DNA from 3 places in the Pradoshia sp. Z4_20 genome. Region 1 is predicted to be linked to each of the others. Evidence: predicted binding sites of a transcription regulator. Region 1 holds the regulator's gene; each other region holds the start of a gene.
The links. The regulator LexA, encoded in region 1, represses DNA repair genes until DNA is damaged. The targets are predictions, from matches to a motif close to CGAACATATGTTCG.

Region 1 (7,712 bases):
TCGCATTCTTCGTCGCTTAACACGTTTCCCAATACCACAACAAGTGGTTCACCGTGACGAGCTAAGATAGGAATTCGTCTGTTCTCTGTCTCAATGAAATGACCTGTGTGGGGGAAAATAGGCGTTTCTTTTTGTGGATGAATGGTCGTTGTCATATATTGCTTCCTCTCCCATCTTTTATCTGTTCTAATCGCTATTTTATCATGTATTTAATAAATCCGATTAGAATTCTCATAATTATTTATGGAAGAGAAGATTTCAAAATAATAATATATGAGTTTGAATGGGAGCAAATATTAAAAAGAATATATTCTCAAACATATCTTGAGACAAGAGAGCTCAATGGATATATAACGTTGCTGGTTGTAGTACAGGTTTTTAAGTCGTTATTAGCAAATTATGGGTGGGGGATCATTGTTATATCTGGCTTTATCAGTTTCAGACAGGAATCATTCTGGAACTACAATTTATAATCAAGGTTGATTTTCATAGAATTTAATTATTGAACTAAAAAATGAATTCTTGAAATTTATGGTAATATATATTTTGAAATGATTCGCAGTTTAGTAGAAAAAGTTATAGAGTGGAATTCAAATCATTTCAAAATAAATTTATTGATTAAAATTAAGAAATAAATTTATGGAAGTGAACGGAGGGCTTGTATATGTCGCGTATTCAATTTTTAGCATCGTCTAAGCCATTTATAATGCCTGAAGAAATAGAGAATTACCATAATAATGGAATAGATGAATTAGACATGTGTTTCTCAGTGTATGAAGCAGATAAATGGTGGTGTGATATTGTTAAACCTGTTTTATCAATGCCATACATATATGAAGTCGGAGTTCTTGGTAATCATTTTTTCGTTTATTTGGAGAAATATATGGATATTGGTGATGTTATCGAGCTTTATGAAATACCTGTTCAACAGTGGTATGAAGAATATATACAGCGTGTCCTTGAAGTTCCAGAGCCAATTATGATCAACGTTGGTAGTTACACCTACCAAAATCAATATGGATTGTTTAGGCTTAACCCTAAAAAATGGGTAGAAGAGCTTAGCCATCGAACATTATTAACTGAACGTGGTGTAACAACAATTGTGAAATATTGATAACTCTCTACTTTTAGGAGTTTCCTCTGATGGGCTCTCTTGATTATACATAAGGAAAGAAATGAAAAAGGCTTTAGTTTTGTAAACGTGGCATTTGAAGGAAAGAAACCAAAATTTTAGTTCAAGAACTTTACTATAAAAGAATAAATCAAAACTCCTCAATGAATGGGGAGTTTATTTTGTTTAATACTTTAATTTTGCTGTATATAAAGAAAATGCGCCATCAAAGCAAATAAAATGGAACAATTATGATTGATCCGGTGATATTATATGTATGATTTAAATAAAGTAATGAATCAAATGGGTCTAATATCAAAATTAAGAAAAAATACTTATAGAACATAATAATATTATGTAAACAAGATTATTAAATTTATAGATATGCGGTTAATCGTATATATTAGCCTTATAAGAGAATTTTTATGGCAGTTGAAGGAGAACGGAATAATGGACATATTGAATAAAGGGTATAAAGAAGCAGTTGAAAAAGCAAAAAATGACATTCTGAATGATATTTCCTTATATATGGAAGAAAGTGAAACAAAGCCTGCTGTTAATGATTATTTGGAAAGCAGAGAACGTTATTTGAATCAGATTTGGAATTTAGCATGGAAGAGTCGAACGCTTCAGCGGATGAATAGAACTGAAAAAATTAAATTTTTGGGGCTTCGTGGTATAGAAACAGAAGGAGCCTCCAAGAAAGCAATTAATAAAATGGTTGAACAAGAACTGAGTGGACTAAAATCTTTTGATATGAAAAGTTGGATCCAAGATTACTTTGGAGAAACAGATGAACGATGGAATGAATTATTTGAATCAGTAAAGTTAAAAAAATTGAAAGCAAATTATGAGATTACCGTTATAAAAGATGAGGCCTTAAGTATTTTGAGCAGTAACAAGCTTTATTTTTATTTAAAGCTCAGATATAAAGTGGCAAATCAATTACAAAAGGATATATCAAATGTGAAGGGGTTCAATCAAGCCCAATTTGAAACGCTCAACGACCTCTTATATTGGGGATATGATGTATACCAGGATGATTCTGTTTTTGACGAATATATTTATCAAAATCTAATCGATACCTTTGTTTACGAAACCATATACCCATTTATACTATCAGAATTGCCGAATCAGATCATAAACCAATATGAGAATTTGTTTAAAGGGTCGATTAATCATAAGTTGATCAGGCAATTGATTGGGGCTAATATTAGTGAATTTCAATGGGAATATGAAAGTGAAATAGAGCAGGAATTGATTGAGGACCTTATAGATGTTCGAAACCACCCGGACGAATTTGATATACAAATGCCGTTATACCATACTCAGCACAAAGAGAGAATTGAAAAAAGAGAACAGAAATTAGAAGAGCTGAGGAAACAGGAAGAAATAAAACAAAAGAAACTGGATGATATTTTTGGAGTTGAATACAAAACAACCGTTTATAGTAACACTAAATATATTCTGCATATAGGAGAAACAAATACCGGAAAAACCTATCAGGCGTTAAATAGATTAAGGGAAGCTGCATCTGGTATATACCTGGCACCTTTAAGGCTATTGGCACTTGAAGTATATGAAACGCTTAAAAACAACGGAATTGCCTGTGCATTAAAGACAGGTGAAGAAGAAAAGGATATTGCAAATGCCACGCATTATTCCTGCACAATTGAAATGTTTACCGAGAAAGATGAATTCGACGTCATGGTTATAGACGAAGCGCAAATGATCGCAGATAAAGATCGTGGGTTTTCTTGGTTTAGAGCTATTAATAAAGCGCGTGCTCGGGAAGTTCACATCATAGGCAGTCACAATTCGAAAAGGATGATTCTAAATCTGCTTCAGGGAAATGATATTGAAATTCATGAATACAAACGTGATATACCGCTGATTGTAGAGAAAAAACCTTTTAAGATCGAACATACCAAGGCAGGAGATGCATTGATTGTATTTTCTCGAAATAAAGTGCTTCAAACCGCTTCAAAGCTGGAGAGAAACGGCCATAAAGTAAGTATAATCTATGGAAGTATGCCTCCTGAGACAAGAGCTAAACAAATTCAGAGGTTCATTAACAGGGAGACGCGAGTGATTGTATCTACAGATGCTATCGGGATGGGGCTCAATCTACCGATTAGGCGGGTCGTTTTTCTGGAAAATGATAAATTTGATGGCACGAGAAGGCGTTTATTAACCTCCCAGGAAGTAAAGCAGTTAGCGGGCCGTGCCGGCCGTAAAGGTATATATAATGAAGGAAGAGTGGCATTTACTGATCAAATTGGTTTAATGAAACGGTTGTTAAATGGTGAAGACCGGCCGATCAGTACATTTACAATAGCACCTACACAGGGTGTATTTGAACGTTTTAAACGTTATCACTCGAGTTTTGATCAATTCTTTGAATTATGGGATGAATTTAAAAATCCTTCCGGCACAACAAAAGCACCGCTTACTCAGGAAAAAGCTTTATATCATTTAATTCGCCATGAACAAATAGAAGGACGAATGTCGATAACTGATTTATACGGTTTTCTGCATTTACCTTTTTCAGCGAATGAGGAGAGCCTCGTTAATCAATGGCTCTATAATATGAAAGCCATTGTGGATAGAAGAGAATTGAGAGAGCCTTTAATAAAGAAAGATTCCTTGGATGAACTTGAATTATCTTATAAATCAGTAGGATTGCATTTATTGTTTTTGTATAAATTAGATCGAAGAAGTGAAACGGTCTATTGGGAGCGAGTAAGAGAAGAAATCAGTTCAGATGCACATAATCAGTTAAGAAAAGGGGTTAAAAAATATCAAACAAAGTGTCGGTCATGCAATAAGCCGTTAAGTTGGAATTATCCATTTGCTATTTGCCAGTCGTGTTATGAAGAGAGTAAACGATCAAGATACTATTACAAAGGATGGGATATATAGGACCTTCAAGCTTGCAATCAAAATGGTTGCAAGCTTTTTTGTATCACATAATAATATTATGTAAACAACGAGATAAATAAAAGTATTAATCTATTTATAAAATGGAATACGCCAATTCTTAAATGCATAAGTTTAATAGAGATAATAGATTTTAAACACAAAAGTAGAACCGGCTGAAAGCCGGTCCCAACGTTCTTATTGAATATTTCTGTATAACCCGATCACTTTGCCAAGGATGCTGACATTTTGTAGAATGATAGGCTCGAGCATAGAATTTTCAGGCTGCAGACGGAAATGAGTATCTTCTTTAAAGAAACGTTTAACGGTAGCTTCATCATCTTCAGTCATGGCTACGACAATTTCACCGTTGTTTGCTGTATGCTGCTGGCGAACAATTACATAGTCACCGTTAAGTATTCCAGCTTCAATCATACTGTCGCCCATAATTTCTAGCATAAACACATTTTCATCGGCAGGAGCCATATGCTCAGGCAGAGGGAAGTATTCTTCTATATTTTCGATAGCTGTAATAGGCTGCCCTGCAGTTACTTTCCCGATTAATGGTACATTAACTGAATTTGTTTTTGGAATATGGTCATGTGGATCCATATCCAGGATTTCAATAGCACGTGGTTTGGTAGGATCTCGTCTGATGAGTCCTTTGCTTTCCAATCGCGCTAAGTGACCATGAACCGTGGAACTTGAAGCCAGTCCGACTGCTTCGCCAATTTCTCGAACGGAAGGCGGATAGCCCTTCGTTTTTACTTCTTCTTTAATATATAGCAAAATATCCTGTTGCCGTTTGGATAATTTAGTAGTCATCTCCCGCACCTCTTTTAGCTTTTCTTGTTTTTAGTATATCATTTCCTGTTTAACAGTACAAACATAAGTTCGTTTTTTGTATTGACACAAAACGTTTGTTCGGTTTATACTTGATTTATATTAAACGAACATACATTCGATGGGGGTTTATTTATGAAAAAATTATGGACTTCTTATAATTATTCAATCTTGTTTTTTATAGGTCTTTTCTTATTAATAACTACAATGATAGTAACAAATATTGAAGCACCAAAAGACGATTATCAACAAATCACGGTTAAAAAAGGAGATACAGTTTGGGATATGGCTGAACGTTTTGACGGCAGCGAAATGACACAGACTGAATTTGTCTCTTGGGTTCAGGAACATAATGACTTGCACATTAATCATTTAAAGGAAGGGCAAACGATTGTGATTCCTGTAAAGAAAATGAACGAAAATACAGAAATGCTACACTTAGCAGATTCTGATAAATAACTATATAATCAGTAAGGTCGGGAATGTTTCCCGGCCTTATCTATATGTAAAGAAGAATGGTGAGAGAAAATGAAGGTTGGAATTTATTGCAGAGTCAGCACAGATAAAAGTTCACAGGAAACATCACTGGAAAGGCAGGAGCAGGAGTTAACAAGACTGGCTGCCATAAAGGGGTTCGAGGTGGTAATAATCGAGAAAGAACAAGCCAGTGGATATGATTTAGAACGAGAAGGCATTCTAATCTTGCTGGAAAAAATGAAAAATAGAGAAATCGAGGGTCTCTTGATTCAGGATGAAACAAGACTGGGCAGAGGAAATGCCAAGATTGCTCTATTACATTGCATCTATAAAGAAGGGGTTAAATTATATACGGTTACTCATAATGGTGAGCTTGAGGTTTCTGAAACAGATGCCATGCTTTTGCAAATCATCAGTATAGTAGAGGAATATCAGCGAAAATTACAAAACAGTAAAATCAGAAGAGGGATGAAACGAGCAATTGAAAATGGATATAAACCACAAAGAAATTTAGCAAATCAACATCTTGGAGGCGGAAGAGAAAGGTCAGAGGTACCTTTACAGGAGGTTATTGAGCTGCGTATTAAAGGATTAACATTTGCTGAAATTACGGAGAATTTAAACAGAAAAGGCTATGATCTCTCAAAAGCCACCATTCATCGAAGATATTCAGAATATATGAAAAAGAATACTAATCAATAGTTCATTCTTGAAAATTACGCAGTTTTTCTATACGATGACAATATCTACTTATATTTTATATAGAAGGAGCAATACCATGCTGCCAATGCATAAAATTAAAAGAATTAATGAATTATCTAAGAAATCAAAAACAGTTGGCCTTACAAAAGAAGAAGCCACTGAACAATCTCTTCTGAGGAAAGAGTATTTGGAAACCTTTCGTACCTCAATGAGAAATACGGTTGAAGGTTTGACAATTATCGATCCAGAAGGTAAGGATGTCACACCTGAAAAAATAAAAAAATTACGTAATAATAAATTACATTAAGGGTATAGCATAATAGGTTAGACTCCAAAAAAATATCTTAAGGAGTGACGATTTTGTAGCATTTACCAACAAAGTCTTGTCAACCTGTTTATACTTCATTAATATAAATTAGAAGGTTAATCTGAAAGGATGTAGGCAATGTTCACAGAAAAAGATAATTTATCTATCACAGCTATTCGTACTCTTTCAATCGATGCAATTGAAAAAGCTAATTCAGGTCATCCTGGTATGCCAATGGGAGCTGCTCCTATGGCTTATACTCTTTGGACCAAATTCATGAACCATAATCCAAAAAATCCGGATTGGTTTAACCGTGATCGTTTTGTATTATCAGCAGGACATGGTTCCATGCTTTTATACAGCTTATTGCACTTATCAGGTTATGGCCTTGATATGGAAGAAATTAAGAATTTCAGACAATGGGGCAGTAAAACACCTGGACATCCTGAATATGGACATACAAAAGGCGTAGAAGCTACAACCGGACCACTTGGCCAAGGTATTGCGATGGCAGTCGGTATGGCAATGGCGGAACGTCATTTGGCGGCAGTCTACAATAAAGATAACTTTGATGTTGTAGATCATTTTACATACAGCATTTGCGGAGATGGAGATTTAATGGAAGGGGTATCAGCTGAAGCTGCTTCTCTTGCTGCCCATTTAAAATTGGGACGTTTAGTAGTCCTTTATGATTCCAATGATATCTCTCTTGACGGCGAATTAAATATGAGCTTCTCTGAAAGTGTTGCTGAGCGTTTTAAAGCTTACGGATGGCAATACATTCGCGTAGAAGACGGTAATGATCTGAATGAAATTGCTAAAGCGCTTGAAGAGGCAAAAACAGATCTTGACCGTCCAACTATGATTGAAGTAAAAACAGTTATCGGATACGGTGCTCCAAATAAATCCGGTAAATCTGCTGTTCATGGTGCTCCGCTTGGCGAAGACGAAATGAAATTGACTAAAGAATATTACAAATGGACATTCGAAGAAGATTTTTATGTACCACAGGAAGTTTATGACACATTCGAAGAAACTGTTGTAAAAGCTGGTGCTAAAAAAGAAGAAGAATGGAACCAATTATTTGAAAGCTATAAAAATGAATACCCTGAACTTGCTGCTCAACTAGAAACAGCAATCAAAGGCGAATTACCTGAAGGCTGGGATAAGGATATTCCTGTTTATGAAGCAGGAAAAGCCGTTGCTACACGTAATTCAGGCGGAGAAGTATTAAATGCAATCGCTAAAAATCTTCCATCTTTATTTGGTGGATCCGCTGACTTAGCTGGATCAAACAAAACGATGCTGAAAGGCGAAAAAGATTTCTTGCCAGGCTCCTATGATGGCCGAAAC
Region 2 (7,712 bases), on a different contig from region 1:
CCATGTGATCCTTTGCGCCTGCCCATCTTTTGTTAAAGATACCAGCATGCTTGAATTACCAATGATTGCTTCTGTAATATACGGTTTTTTTTCCAACAAAATCCCCCTCAACGTTGAAACAGTACATTCGTTTTATCCCTTCACTGATCCTGATGTCAAACCGGATACTATTTTTCTTTGGAAAATCAACACCAATATAACAATTGGAATGGTGACGATGACAGTTGCTGCCGTTATATCACCCCAAGGAATGGTGTAATCACTTTGGTAAAGGGATATACCTACTGGTACAGTTCGTGCTGCTTCTTTTGAATTAATAGTTAAAGCAAATAAATATTCATTCCAAGCTGCGATAAATACAAGGATGGCTGTCGTAAATACGCCGGGTGCAGCCAATGGGAAAATGATTCTTCTAAAGGTTTGAAATGGTGTAGCACCATCCATCTTCGCTGATTCCTCAAGATCCTTTGGTATTTTCTGAAAGAACGTGGATAATAGCCAAATAGCCAAAGGTAAGCTGAATGTAATATAGGGAATCACCAACCCTGTATACGTATTACGTAAATTGAAGTCGGTTACAAAGTTATAGATTGGTGAAATAATAGCGATATGCGGAAACATAGATGATGCGAGTATTACAGCAAATATAATACCCTTTCCTTTAATCGGTAAACGTGTTAACGCATAAGCTGCAAATGATGCAAACGTTATGGCGATTACGGTCGTAACGGTAGAAACGATTAAACTATTTTTCATGTAACTGAGCAGGGGCCTTGAAGTTAAAGCAGATTTATATGAATCTAGAGATGGATTCTTGGACCACCATTTATACGAGGCAAAAATTTCACCCGGTTCTTTTAAGGATGTAAGAAAGACCCAGAGAAATGGGAACATGATAACAAAGATAAAAAGAGCAATCGACACATAGAAAAGTATGGTTTTTACAGGCTTCTTCATTTAATTTTCCCCCTTTCCGTTTATGCGGTCTCCAAATAGGTCAGAACCTATGAATTTAATGTAAATCAGGCTGATAATCGCCACTGAAACAAACACAATCATCGAGAGGACGGAGCCTTCGCCGAAATTTTGTTGAGCGAATAAGGTTTTATATGCATATATGGTAATCACTTCTGTTGAATTTGCAGGTCCGCCGCCTGTTAAGACGAAAATGAGGTCAAATACTCTGAACGCATCAAGTGTACGGAAGAGCAGGGCAACAAGAATGCTGGATTTTAATAAAGGTAGTGTTATTCTGCGGAATTGGTACCACTTGCTTGCTCCATCGACTGAAGCAGCTTCATAAACATCCTTGGGGATGGTCTGCAAGCCCGCTAACAATAACAAAGCCATATAGGGTGTTGTTTTCCATATATCCGTTAGAATAACAGACGCCATCGCTCCGGCACCTGTGCTTAATAAATCCCCGGCGTTTGAAATAATATGAAGCTCTTCGAACAAGTGGGCGATAATGCCTGATTGCCCATCATAGAGGAACATCCACATCATCGCTGATACAGCGGTAGGGATCGCCCAGGGAATTAATACAACTGCTCTGACCGCACCTCTGCCAAAGAACGCTCGATTAATTAATAAGGCAATGGCTAATCCAATCACCAATTCAAAAAAGACTGTAATAACTGTGAAAATCATCGTATTGGATAACGATTTCCACATGCGTGCATCAGATAGGTATTTACTGTAGTTACCTAACCCAACAAAGTTTTCCTTCAAAATAGAATCAGAGACAGAAGCAGATAAAGCAGCTGTATCCTTTGCAAGTTCTGACTGCTCTCCCTCGATCGCTTTCAATTCACCACTGATGGATTTTAAATCAGCTTTATAGGCTTCTGCTGTATCCTCATTAATGGAGGCATATTTTTCATCTTTCTCCTTAATAGGTTCAAAGTTGGCAACCTTTTTCTCTACATATTCATATTGCTTTTCGATATCGGATTCATTTAAAAGTTTTTGATGATTTTTTTCAATGAGTTCTGCCCATTGGCTGGATTTATCGCTATTCAATTCTTCTAGATTTTTTTGTAGATAATAATAATCAGTGGCATACCGTTCAAGGTCAACTTGAGAAGATAGCATTCGTACGGATTTCTCTGGAGTATTCAATCGATAATCAAACATACTGTTCCAAAAAGACATGGCAATTGGATAGAGAACAACAATTCCAATTAGTATAAGAGAAGGGATAATCATGGCATATCCTAATTGTCGTTCGGATAGCGAAAATTTCTTTTTCATATCATTACTCCTTTCAGGATGGACTTCAAAAGCTAAAAAATAGGAGACAAGCTTTTGTGCCCATCTCCCTCCCATTGCCGTTCCTATTAGGCTAAGTTATCTATTCCTTCAATGCAGCCTTCATTTTCGATTCCATATTTTCAATGGCTTCATCAACTGTAATATCCTTTGTTAATGCTTTAGAAATTTCGATTTGCAAAATATCCGATATTTCCTGGTAATTTGGAGTAACCGGCCTAGGTACAGCGTTTTCTAGTGTTTCAACAAAAGACTTTTCTTTGAAAACAGGAGCCGCATCCTGTACTTCCTTATCCTCATATAAAGCTTTTATGGTTGGAGCACGTCCGCCTTCGGTCGCAGAGATCTTTTGTCCTTCTTCCCCAGTCATGAATTTCACAAATTCCCATGATTCTTTTGGATGATCAGTATAGCGGTTAATCATGGCCATATAGCCTCCGAGTGTCGAAGCAGAGCCTGAATCACCAGCAGGCAAGGAGGTAAAGGCAAAGTTGCCAGCTACCTTTGAGGTACTTTTATCAGCAGCTGTTTTTTCCATATAGGGCCAGTTGCGTGCGAATACAGTTTGGCCTTCTTTAAAGGCAGATTCAGTTTCCGTTTCGGTAAAAGTTAAAATGTTATTTGGCATGAAATCTGCGTTTGCAATTTCAACCATTTTACTAAGTCCTTTTTTGGCTTCTGGACTGTTAATGACGACTTCATTGTTTTCATCGATGATTTTGCCGCCGTAGGAGGCAATGAATTCCATGGCGTTCACAACAATACCTTCATATTGCTTTGCTTGGAAGACAAAGCCTGAGCTTGTGCCTTCTTTCCCGTTTCCTTCTTTAGCCATTTCTATCAACTCATCCCATGTTTTTGGGGGTTCGCTAACCAAATCTGTTCGATAATAAAGAATACCGGCATCTGAGTATTTTGGCAGAGCCCATTGCTTGCCTTCAAATTTCCCGGCTTCAACTGGACCGGGGAAGTAGTCTTCGAGATTTATTTTATCCTGATCGATGAAGCGGTCTAATTCCATCGCATAGTTAGCTTGGGCGAACTCTGCCGGCCAAACAACATCTGCATCAAATACATCAATTTCAGCACTTTTACTACTGAATGCGGTTACATATTGATCGTGCTGTTGAGTAGAACTATTCGGCATTTCCTGATAGTTTACCTTAATATTCGGATGTTTTTTCTCGAATGCTTCTATCAGTTTTTCTGTACTGCCTGTCGTATCGACTCCTCTGGCATATGTAATTTCAACTGTTTCTTCTTTTGAATCGTTCTCATCATTAGAGGTTTCTTCGGCATCCGAACATGCTGTTAAGGCAATCCCTAAGAAAGCAGCAGAAGAGATGGATAACCATTTTTTAAGTTTCATATTTTCCCTCCTATATTAATGAATACTTGCTTCTTTATAAATTCCTTTAGATTTGGTTAACGAAACCTAATTTTGGATAAAATTTCATACATGATCCTAAAGGCCTATGGACACATTTGAAGTCAGAGGGGTGCCAAATGGAGGGCCAGTCAGCGATTAACTTAGTATCCTGCTGGATTAATCACATGAAATGTAATATATTTGTAGCTGAATAGAATTGCTGGAAAATAGCTGCGTGATTCCAGAGGAAGCAGGTGAGACCTCAGATGAAGATTTTAATAGCTCTTTTAGCTCCAGGTTTATTAGTTGTGCTCTTTTCAAGAGTGACATATAGCTGCATAGTCGGTTTGTGTTTAACGGTTGCCCTAATCGCCGCATCAGCGTATAAAGGCTATACATCATCCTGGCCTCTGATTATAATTGACGCATTTTCATTAACGGCCGGGTATTGGTATTCTCAGCGCATGATCAAAAGAACACCTAAAAGTGCATAAACAACAGACTGAGTCTTCCGTATTATTGAGGAAGACTCTTTTATTTTTTGGCAGGATGGGCATAAATGATATTATTAAAGTTAAAAAAGGGAATGTTTGTTCGCTTTTTATTGGTTTGTTTATAGATGATTGTGGTAAAATATTGTTATCAAATAAAACGAGACTTGAGATGAAAATGATGAAAGGGGCTTTTGTGTGAGTAAACAATTTGAATTGGTTTCCAAGTATACCCCTCAAGGAGACCAGCCAACTGCAATTAAAGAGCTAGTGAATGGAATTAATAATGGCGTTAAGCATCAAACGCTGCTTGGTGCTACTGGAACCGGAAAAACATTCACAATTTCCAACGTGATAAAAGAGATTAATAAGCCCACCCTTATCATTGCTCATAATAAGACGCTTGCTGGACAGCTGTACAGTGAATTTAAAGAGTTCTTCCCGAATAATGCAGTCGAGTATTTCGTCAGTTACTATGACTACTATCAGCCTGAAGCGTATGTACCTCAGACTGATACCTTTATAGAAAAGGACGCCAGTATTAATGATGAGATAGATAAACTTCGCCACTCTGCAACATCTGCATTATTTGAGCGGAAGGATGTCATTATTATTGCCAGTGTATCCTGTATTTATGGCTTGGGTTCTCCGGAAGAATACGGGGAAATGGTTTTATCCATTCGAGTTGGCATGGAAATGGAGCGGAATCAGCTATTGCGTAAATTGGTCGACATTCAATATGAACGAAATGATATTAACTTTCAACGCGGAGCATTTCGAGTAAGAGGAGATGTAGTAGAGATTTTTCCAGTCTCAAAGGATGAACACTGTGTACGTGTTGAATTTTTCGGCGATGAAGTGGAACGGATCAGAGAGGTGGATGCGCTGACTGGAGAAATTATCGGCGAAAGAGACCATGTAGCTATCTTCCCTGCATCCCACTTCGTTACAAGAGAAGAAAAGATGAGGATTGCCATTCAAAATATTGAGACGGAATTGGAAGAGCAGCTCACCTTTTTAAGAGGTGAAGGAAAGCTTCTCGAAGCACAGCGGTTGGAGCAAAGAACCCGTTACGATCTTGAAATGATGAGAGAAATGGGCTTTTGTTCAGGAATTGAGAACTATTCCCGACACCTGACCTTAAGGCCGCCGGGCTCTACCCCCTATACCCTTATCGATTATTTCCCTAAAGACTTTTTAATGGTGATAGATGAATCCCATGTTACAGTCCCGCAGGTTCGCGGTATGTATAATGGAGACCGCGCCCGGAAAGAGGTACTTGTCAATCATGGTTTCCGTTTGCCGTCCGCAATGGATAATAGGCCTTTGCAATTTCAGGAGTTTGAAGAACATGTCAACCAGATTGTTTATGTATCTGCTACACCGGGGCCTTATGAACAGGAGCATTCACCGGAAATGGTTGAACAGATTATCCGTCCAACAGGACTGCTGGATCCAACTATTGATGTTCGCCCGATTGAAGGTCAAATTGATGACTTGTTAGGGGAAATTAACGAGAGAATCACAAGGGATGAGCGTGTCCTAATCACTACATTGACTAAGAAAATGTCTGAGGATTTAACGGATTATTTAAAAGAGCTTGGCATCAAGGTTCAATATTTACACTCTGAGATTAAAACACTCGAACGAATCGAAATCATCAGAGATCTGCGTCTTGGAAAATATGATGTGTTGATTGGAATAAATCTACTGCGTGAAGGGATTGATATTCCGGAGGTCTCACTCGTAGCTATTCTTGATGCGGATAAAGAAGGATTCCTGCGTTCAGAACGGTCTCTTATTCAAACGGTCGGCCGTGCTGCCCGTAATTCAAACGGTCATGTTATTATGTATGCAGATAAAATAACGAATTCCATGGAAATAGCGATTTCAGAGACTAAAAGGCGCCGTGCGATTCAGGAAGAGTATAACAGGAAACATGGCATCGTTCCCAAGACGATTCAGAAGGATATTCGCGATGTCATTCGGGCCACTCATATAACGGAAGATGAAGAAGAAAAAGCTGCAAATAAATACGAGAAACTTTCCAAGAAAGAGCGTCAAAAAGTAATTGCAAATATGGAAAAAGAAATGAAGGAAGCAGCCAAAGCGCTTGATTTTGAACGTGCTGCCGAACTTAGAGATTTAATTTTAGAGTTAAAAGTGGAAGGATGAACATAGGATGGCACTTGATAAAATTGTAATTAAAGGGGCCAGGACCAATAATCTTAAGGATATTGATGTGACAATCCCCCGGGATAAGCTGGTTGTACTGACGGGTTTATCCGGTTCCGGAAAGTCCTCCCTGGCTTTTGACACAATCTATGCGGAGGGCCAGCGCCGCTATGTGGAATCTCTTTCCGCATATGCCCGGCAGTTCCTCGGCCAAATGGATAAACCGGATGTTGATTTGATTGAAGGGCTGTCTCCAGCGATATCAATTGACCAAAAGACGACAAGCCGCAATCCTCGTTCAACCGTTGCGACAGTGACAGAGATTTATGATTATATGCGTTTATTGTATGCCAGAGTCGGCAAACCAGTCTGTCCTGTGCATGGGATTGAAATTACATCTCAAACAATTGAGCAAATGGTAGACAGAATCTTGTCCTATCCAGAACGCACGAAAATGCAGATTCTGTCTCCGGTTGTAACAGGCAGAAAAGGTACCCATGTCAAAATGCTTGAAGATATTAAAAAGCAAGGGTATGTCCGTGTCCGTGTAAACGGAGAAATGTATGATTTGGATGATGATATTCGTCTGGATAAAAATAAAAAGCATACGATTGAAGTGGTCATCGACCGGGTTGTCGTGAAAGAGGGAATCAATGCCCGCTTAGCTGATTCAATTGAATCTGCACTCCGTCTGGGTGATGGTAAAGTTATCATTGATGTAATAGGCGAGGAAGAGTTGCTTTTCAGTGAGCATCATGCTTGTCCGTATTGTGGATTTTCAATTGGGGAATTGGAGCCTCGGATGTTCTCGTTCAACAGTCCATTTGGCGCCTGCCCAACATGTGATGGACTGGGCTTTAAAGTAAAAGTTGACCGGGCTGCCGTAATTCCTGACCCGGAATTAACATTAAGAGAGCATGCAATCGCTCCATGGGAACCTACCAGTTCTCAGTATTATCCTAAATTACTTGAATGTGTATGCAATCACTATGGTATAGATATGGATGTTCCAGTCTCTCAAATACCGGAAAGCCAGCTTGATAAAATTCTTTATGGCTCGGATGGGGAGAAAATCTATTTCCGTTACGAGAATGATTTCGGGCAAATACGGGAAAACAGAGTGGAATTTGAAGGCGTATTGGCTAATGTAGAACGCCGGTTTAAAGAAACAAGTTCAGATTATACACGTGATCAGATGGAAAAATATATGGCCGAGCAGGCATGTCCAACCTGTAAAGGCTATCGTCTGAAGAAGGAAACGATGGCGGTATTAATAGCAGGACAGCATATTGGCGAGATTACGGCCCTCTCTATTAAAGATGCTAACGATTTCTTTGAAAATTTGAATCTATCCGAGAAAGATATGAGTATCGGCCGTTTGATATTTAGGGAAATCAAAGAAAGGC
Region 3 (7,712 bases), on a different contig from region 1:
ATCACAACAGAAGTTAGTAAGGATAAAAAAGGGGGCAATTTTGTATAAGTGCTTTGATATTTCTTAAGAAAATAAGTTATAACAATAAAGATAATGCCAATAATTACACCTAAACCAACCGGGACAAAGACTAACATAACAAACCTCCTATAAAATTCCATTTTAAAGATGATTAATACTAACACAATAATCTGAATATTTAAAGTTGTTTTTCCCATACTGTTAGACCTATTTAGTGAAAAAGGGAAAATTTAAATAAACACATTAGGATTCGAAACGTAAATAACATAAAGATTGAATTATTAATACCCACCTCCTTTTAGCATATGTTTACAGAAAAAATACTGGTATAATAAGGGAAACGAGATACTGAAAATTCTGAGTTTAGAGGTGTGTAAATGATTAAACAGAGAAGAGGCGGAATGGTTGGACGATAAAATTTATGATTTATCCAAACGAATAAGATATATGGAAGAAGAGTTAGTGGAGTTAAAAAAAGAGTTAAGAACCATACATAATGAAGTTAATCTTAATGTGGAAAACAAAAGTGAAAAAGTTGAGATAAAAAGAAATATCAAAAAACCTGAAATAAAACCAGAAAAAGAATTAATCAGCTTTGAATCTATGATCTCAACTTGGTTACCTAGAATATTTATATTCGTTTTTATTTTAGGTGTTATTTGGGCTTTTATGGCAGCATCTGAAAACGGATGGATAAATCCCGTGGTTCGTGTAATAGTTGGTTTCTTATTAGCTGGATTCTTATATATCATTGGAGAAAAGCAATATAAAAAGGCAAAGAATACGTTAGGAATAGTATTGTTAGGCGGAAGTATAATTGTTTATCTTATATCTGTCTTCTCCGGTAATGTTTTGTACCACATTATCCCATTCTATGTGACTGTATGTTTATTAGCGCTCGGAATATATATAGGAGTTTATCTATCGAGAAAATACAAATCTCAATCCTTGCTTACCATTATAGGAGTAGGTGCTTATTTTTACCCTTTCCTATTTGCAGGAGACAAAGGGAATGAATATGTATTTTATATATACGAAACTGCTGTATTTATAGGATTAATACTAGAATCTCTTAGAGGGCAATATAAAATCACTTGGAATGTGGCAAACTATGCATTTATGTTCACTGTATTATTTTTTGGATTAGTAGGCAGTGGGGAAATTTCAACCTTAACGTTCCTCACAATCGCTATTCAGCATTTCTTTATTATTTATTTAACATTTAAAACAAACAACATATTTGTTAAAAATATGTATATTCCAGCTATCACGATCGGTTCATTATTCATGCTCTTAATCGGAGTTGATGTGTTTGATCAAACACCAAGCTACCAATACACGTTCTATTCAATAATGGCCATCGTATACTCTTTGCTTAGTTACGTGAAAAATAAAAGTCACACTGAACTAAAAAACATTTTCTTTGTTATTTCGATGTTCTACATATTTATACTGCTAAACGATATAGTGATTGATCCATCATCAAAATTAATCCTCTTTACCATGCAAGCCGTACTAGTTTACTATTTTGCTCAAATAAGGAAGAGTATATTAGGGACAATAGCTAGCATAATACTGCTCTTATCCGTATTGGTACAATTATTCGACAAGCCGGGATACATGCTATCACTAGAAACTTTTGTTGTATGGATGATCATAATCAGCTTCTTCTTTGTTCTCTATATAAAAGAAACAATAACAAAAATCATCGACAGAAATATAATGAAATCTACTTTACCCTATATAATAGAAGTATTACTGATCATATTTATAAGCAAAATGGCATACTATTTCACAGATGATTCTTCTTTAATGATTAAGAATATCGGTTTGTCATTATCTTGGATCATTATCGTTGGAGTAACATACGGGTTATTTAGTTACTTTAAAGAAAAAGTTTGGAAAAACATCGGCTTAATATTCCTGTTTATTACGCTATTAAAAGTTACTTTCTACGACCTATCAGGTATAGATGTAGTTTGGAAAGCAATATTATTCATCATACTTGGCGTAATTGGGCTGCTTATTTCTAAGGTGTTTTATACAAAAAAATGAGTGGGATTTCCCTTTGCTTTCGTTTAAAAAAAGGTTCAGTCAAAATTTCTGACTGAACCTTTTGAATTTTCTCCTTATAGAGCCTATTGAAAGATGACATTCATCATTGGATTTAAATACTGATTAGGGCTTTTCAGCTGATAGCTATTTGTACTGCTGGAATAATCAATAATAAGCTTTTCATCTAAAAAGATTTCATGATATTTATTTAACCATACAGGATAGGCATTGGTTTCCCATTTTACTTCTTGAGAAGTAGTTTCTTTAACAAAATATAAATTGGTTACACCGCTTACTACGCAGCCACAGCCTTCTGTTTCATACTTCAAACAAAATACGCCTTCTTGATCTGTCAGCTTGTCTTTTACCTTTTCTAATGCTGCGTCTGTCCATGTAATTTCCACTGTTGTCCACCATGCTTTCTCTCTATTTATCTCATAGGTTCCCGATTTCACTTAACCCGCAAACCTGTTAATAATTAAATCTGAAATAAAAAAAGCAGCATTCAATGAACACTGCCTCTATGTCTTAAAAATGAACGTTCAGCTTAATGAACTGCTCTCGTATGTTTTTGTATCAAACTTTGTAAAGCCGCCACTGCTTCATCGCCAGTATACGTACCTTTATAACTGAAACCATTCTCTGAGCAATATTTTTGCCCTAATGCTACAGCATCTTCTTTAGTCATTTCTTTTTTTAACTCTCCTATAACTAATCCATAAGGTGCTTGATAAATCGTGCTATATTTTTCTTTTTCCATTTTTCTTTACCCCTTTTGTTTTGATATCCCATGGCAAAGTTATCAGAACTGAAATCGATGTTAAAAATTCATTATCTGTATATTTCTTACTTCTAGGTCTATATACATAGTAAACTTTTTGTGGAATTTTGTCTAATATTTGCGTTTTCATGTCCTCAAAATTGGGTAGTAAAGTTTATTTAGAACAAAAAAGAAGAGCCATAACCAACATATGCATAAGCTTATAGCAAATTGCAGGCCATCAATTTTTCAATTGTACGTCCATAATTTCCTGATAAAATACAAAACAAACATCTCCGTCCTCATCAACGATATGAAGCTTTTGAGCCTGTTCATTGCAATAATGAATATGTCCTTCCACCGTACCGTACCGGCGACTGGCTGTACGGTAATAGCGGATCATCACAGGCTTCCCATATTCCAAAGCCTCCATAATTATCGTATTCATCGCTTCCACTTGCTGTTCATCAAGCTCATTCCTTGTTTCATAGCTGTCCTCATGTGCCCATGCTCTAAGCATTGTTACGTGTTCAGGAAGCATCATTGATGTCCATTTTATTTTTCCGCGATCTCGAATCATTCCCTGCAGCCTCCATTTCACTTGTCTGTTATGCTCTATGTCCTCCAACCAACGTACTTCGATGCTTGGCCGTTCCTGCCTCTGTATACGACACGGCACGTAAAATCGCATTCGATCCAAATTTTTTACGCATTCGATCCATCACAAAGCCAAGTTCGCGTTTGCGCCAGCTATCCTGGTCAAATAGACTGATTTGCATCTCTCGATCGGGGATAACATTCGAAAGTGTAATAGAAATTTTCCTAACTGTTTTGCCTGTATAAAACCGTTCAAACAAGGTTAAACACATTTCATAAATATCCATCGTAATATTGGTCGGCGTTTCTCTTGTCATAGAGCGATGAAATCCGCCTCCAAATTCATCCTGGCTATAATAAATTCCCAAGCTGACGGTTCTGCCCGCCATCCCGCTTGCACGTGTTCTTCTTGCTACTTCCTCACTCATTTCCAGAATGACATGCTTGATTTCCTCAGGCTTTTTATAATCACGCAGTAATACCTGGCCTTTTCCAAAGCTGATTTGTCCTTCCATAATCGGAGCACCGATATCCGATAAATCAACACCCCAGGCATGGTGGTACAATTGATTGCCCATTATCCCAAACTTCTTTTCAAGCGTCTCCAGATCATAACGCGCCAATTGACCGATTGAAAAAATCCCCATTCCATTCAGTTTCTTTTCCATCGGCTTTCCGATTCCCCACATTTCGCTCAAGGGGGATAAGGGCCATAATTTTTCTGGTACATCCTCATAGGTCCATTGGGCAATTCCTTTTTTCTTGGCTTCTAAATCAAGACACAGCTTAGCAAGCAGCATATTCGGACCGATCCCAATCGCGCATGGAAGCTGGAATTCCCGATCGATTTCATCTTGGATTTTTTCAGCAATTTCTACGATATCTCCCCATAGACGAGTCGTCCCATCCACCTTTAAGAAGCTTTCATCCACACTGTACGTATGAATTGCGCTTTTAGGTACATATCGATTGAATAAACGGCTGATTTCAGTAGAGATACGCAAATACGTAGCCATATTAGGATTAACCTTTATAATGCGCGGATCATCCGGAATCTCAAACAATCTTGAGCCCGTCTTGATGCCAAACTCTTTCTTCATTTTGGGCGATGAAGCCAGCACCACACTGCCGCTCCGTTCCGTGTCACTCACCACAGCCAAATAACATTCAAGCGGATCCAGTCCCATCATCACCGCTGAACAGCTGGCAAAAAAACTTTTCATATCCACGCACATAACATAATGATGCGGTAAAGTACTGTAATCAATCATGTAAAAACCTTCTTTTAAATAGAATGTATGTTCGTCTTTATTATATTCTTAATGATAAGCGAATATACGTTCGTGTTCAATGGAAAATTATTTACAATTTATGTATAAGTCCATGCAAGCGTGCAAATACTTTAAGACAACGGACATAGTTCACCATAAAAATTTACGAAAACGTTTTAAAAACAGTCGCTTCATCTACTATTATTTTCACTTTTCTCCTTTTCAATTCGCTCATAAATAAGTAAATTAGAGCAATTATGTTGAGTTTCGTTCAATTATTACGAAAATCGCTCAATTCCACTCCATTTCCGCTCGATTATATGGAATTCCGCTCAATTAATATCAATTTCCGCTCAATTCCTGCGAAAATCGGCTGGATTACTAGACTAATCTAGCTTATACAGTCATTTAGTCACTCAAATTTTGACTCGTAAGTCTCGAAAACTCTTAATTTAAGATCTTTTTGCAAAAAATAATAGAAAAATTGATTACTAATCTATTTGAAGGGTTATATAGAAGGATGAACGAACTATGTTGGTTATTTCATCATGCAATGCTTTTCAATCATATAGAAAAAATATGATAGAGCCATGATTAGCAAATCCTAAAGCATAATGAATTCAAAATCTTCGAAAAAGATATATAATAGCAGTGTAAGAGTGATTTTCAAAGAAGTAATCTGATATATTTTCCAGAAAAATAAAAATAAAAGGAGAATGATCACATGATTGTTGTTCAAAACAAAATTAAAACCAAACCAGGTTTCGCAGAAAAAATGGCAGGCCGTTTCACTTCCGGTAACGAATTAGATAAATTTAAAGGATTTGTTAAAGTAGAGGTTTTACTTACAGAGGGCCTGACAGAATATGATGAGATGAGCGTCAATATGTACTGGGAGGATGAAGAAAGCTTCCTTGCCTGGAAAAACAGCGACTCCTTCAAAAAAGCGCACAAACGTCCGGAAGGCAAACCGGATGAAGCTAAACAGGACTCTCCTATGTTAGGAAGCCAACAAACTACATTTAGAGTAGCGTCTGTAAAAGAAGCAGCTCCAACAAAATAATGTACGCAAAAGGTCTTTCCAAAAACTTAGGAAAGACCTTTTATGCTATATTCTATCAATATAATCATGCTCAATTGTATTAATTAGCAGCAAACTCACGCACGGATAATCCAAAATCCATTTCCTTGGTTATAGCTTGCAACTGATAATAGTCACGCAGTTTTTCAACAATCTCTTCGGGTGGTTTTGCATGATAATACCCTTTTCGCGTAGTCGTCATACCACTAATTTTCTGCAAATCGACAAGTGATTCACACATTTTAATGGCCGAGCCGAATGAATCGATAATCGGGACATCTTCAATATGATGAATACCGTGGGTTGCTAAAAATATATTCATCGGACCTTCTCCAGGAATAATGACATCTGCCCCTTCGGCAATAGCTGTTTTTGCGGCAGCTTTAAATTTCTCCAAAATCGGCTCAGGATTTTTAAATCCTTCCAAAATATCATAAAATCCAATATCCGCCTGAATAATCGGGCCCAATTTTTGTTCAAGACCATATTGCTTCGCATTAAAACGTAACTGATCTGCCAGTGGAGCTAAAAAATTCACGATGCCTATTCTTGTTCCAAGCATTGAGGCAATATGCATGGATGCCTGGCCGTAGCCAATAACCGGGATGTCCACTAATGAACGAGCCTCAATCAAGCCGACATCCGGTATGGTAGCTATAAAAACAGCATCATACCCTGCCCTTTCAGCAATCAATGTGTTTCGAATAAATTGCTCTTTATGCAGGCTTTGCAGATAGTTGTAGGTAATATAGTGCCCCGGGTATTGAGCAGGATAAGTCTCCTTTGTCATTCCATGTAAGACGACATCAACATCTGGTCGAGCAATTTTGGATACATGCTGTATGACCGCATCACGATATTCAGGTATGTCTTCAATGGAAGTTAAGCTTTGATGCCAAATTTTCATCGCGCTACCTCCTCTTCCTTTATTCGAAGGGCTTGTTCAGCAGCAATACGTCCAAAAATAGCTGCCTTTCCGAGCGAGCTCCCTGTCATATAACCCGCTCCATGGAAGCCACCCACCATTTCTCCGGCTGCATATAATCCTTTAATTGGGTCGCCGAACGGATTTAAAACTTCTGCATCCTCGTTTACACGAACTCCTGCATATGTAGCGAGCATAGCAGTCACTGTTTCCATTGCGTAAAAAGGACCGGTTTGAATCGGGGGTGGCTTACCAAATGTATGGGTCAATGTGTTACGACCGAATGGGTCATCACTGGTAATAAGATGCCTATTATATGAGTCAATCGTTTGGTGAAGAGATTGACTTGGGAGACCTGTTTTTTCGGCCAATTCCTCAAGTGTCTCAGCCTGGATAATTAAGCCTTCATTAAACAATAATTGAAAATCATATAGCGCATCATGTTCGACACCCTGATCCATAACCGTTTGATCCCAAACTTGAAATGTATGTTGATTAGGCTGCTGCAATGCAGCATCACCCAATAATTTGTAGGAAATCGACTCATTAACAAATCGTTTCCCCTGTTCATTCACAATGATGCCGCCTTTATAAAAGGCATGAGCCTGCCGTTTCTTTTGATTAGTAGAACTCGGATGAAAGCCGTATGTTCCTTTTAAGTATGGAAAATCCTCTAACCAGGCACCTACGGAAGCTGCTAATTTAATGCCATCTCCATGGTTCCCTTCTCCACCTAACCTGATTGTGTGTTCAAGCTGTGGTGCAAAGGCTCCTAATAAATCTTCACTTTGTGAGAATCCACCTGCGGTTAAAGCGACCCCTTTAGATGTATAGCATTCCTTTTGCTCGCCATTTTGTTGATAAAGTACACCCACTACTTTTTGTTGCTCAGTTAGCAAACGTACGACAGGACTATTAACATGCAGTGAAACACCATTATTCAAAGCATGGTTTTTCAGTGTTTGAATGGCCTGATCAGGAATGATCGTATGCCCCCGAGGG

Region 2: uvrB (excinuclease ABC subunit UvrB) is a predicted target of LexA. The motif match lies at 4,224-4,237, and genes of this name have one in related genera.
Region 3: AC4BHP_RS03320 (Y-family DNA polymerase) is a predicted target of LexA. The motif match lies at 4,764-4,777, and genes of this name have one in related genera.

What each region holds. Positions count from the first base shown of each region.
Region 1 is NZ_JBZAJD010000008.1:133,301-141,012, reverse strand. Features, by position in the region: gene AC4BHP_RS16015 (2OG-Fe(II) oxygenase) at 1-155, opposite strand, end outside; gene AC4BHP_RS16010 (hypothetical protein) at 665-1,114, shown strand; gene AC4BHP_RS16005 (helicase-related protein) at 1,562-4,033, shown strand; gene lexA (transcriptional repressor LexA) at 4,229-4,855, opposite strand; gene yneA (cell division suppressor protein YneA) at 5,009-5,332, shown strand; gene AC4BHP_RS15990 (YneB family resolvase-like protein) at 5,402-6,052, shown strand; gene AC4BHP_RS15985 (DUF896 domain-containing protein) at 6,129-6,359, shown strand; gene tkt (transketolase) at 6,498-7,712, shown strand, end outside.
Region 2 is NZ_JBZAJD010000005.1:39,838-47,549, reverse strand. Features, by position in the region: gene AC4BHP_RS12750 (glycoside hydrolase family 15 protein) at 1-96, opposite strand, end outside; gene AC4BHP_RS12745 (carbohydrate ABC transporter permease) at 133-957, opposite strand; gene AC4BHP_RS12740 (carbohydrate ABC transporter permease) at 958-2,253, opposite strand; gene AC4BHP_RS12735 (ABC transporter substrate-binding protein) at 2,354-3,640, opposite strand; gene AC4BHP_RS12730 (CsbA family protein) at 3,907-4,134, shown strand; gene uvrB (excinuclease ABC subunit UvrB) at 4,330-6,306, shown strand; gene uvrA (excinuclease ABC subunit UvrA) at 6,314-7,712, shown strand, end outside.
Region 3 is NZ_JBZAJD010000001.1:706,719-714,430, reverse strand. Features, by position in the region: gene AC4BHP_RS03345 (YesK family protein) at 1-137, opposite strand, end outside; gene AC4BHP_RS03340 (DUF2339 domain-containing protein) at 427-2,076, shown strand; gene AC4BHP_RS03335 (iron-sulfur cluster biosynthesis family protein) at 2,160-2,480, opposite strand; gene AC4BHP_RS03330 (hypothetical protein) at 2,624-2,836, opposite strand; gene AC4BHP_RS03325 (YolD-like family protein) at 3,078-3,416, opposite strand; gene AC4BHP_RS03320 (Y-family DNA polymerase) at 3,445-4,704, opposite strand; gene AC4BHP_RS03315 (heme oxygenase) at 5,429-5,767, shown strand; gene AC4BHP_RS03310 (aspartate/glutamate racemase family protein) at 5,847-6,692, opposite strand; gene AC4BHP_RS03305 (FAD-dependent oxidoreductase) at 6,689-7,712, opposite strand, start outside.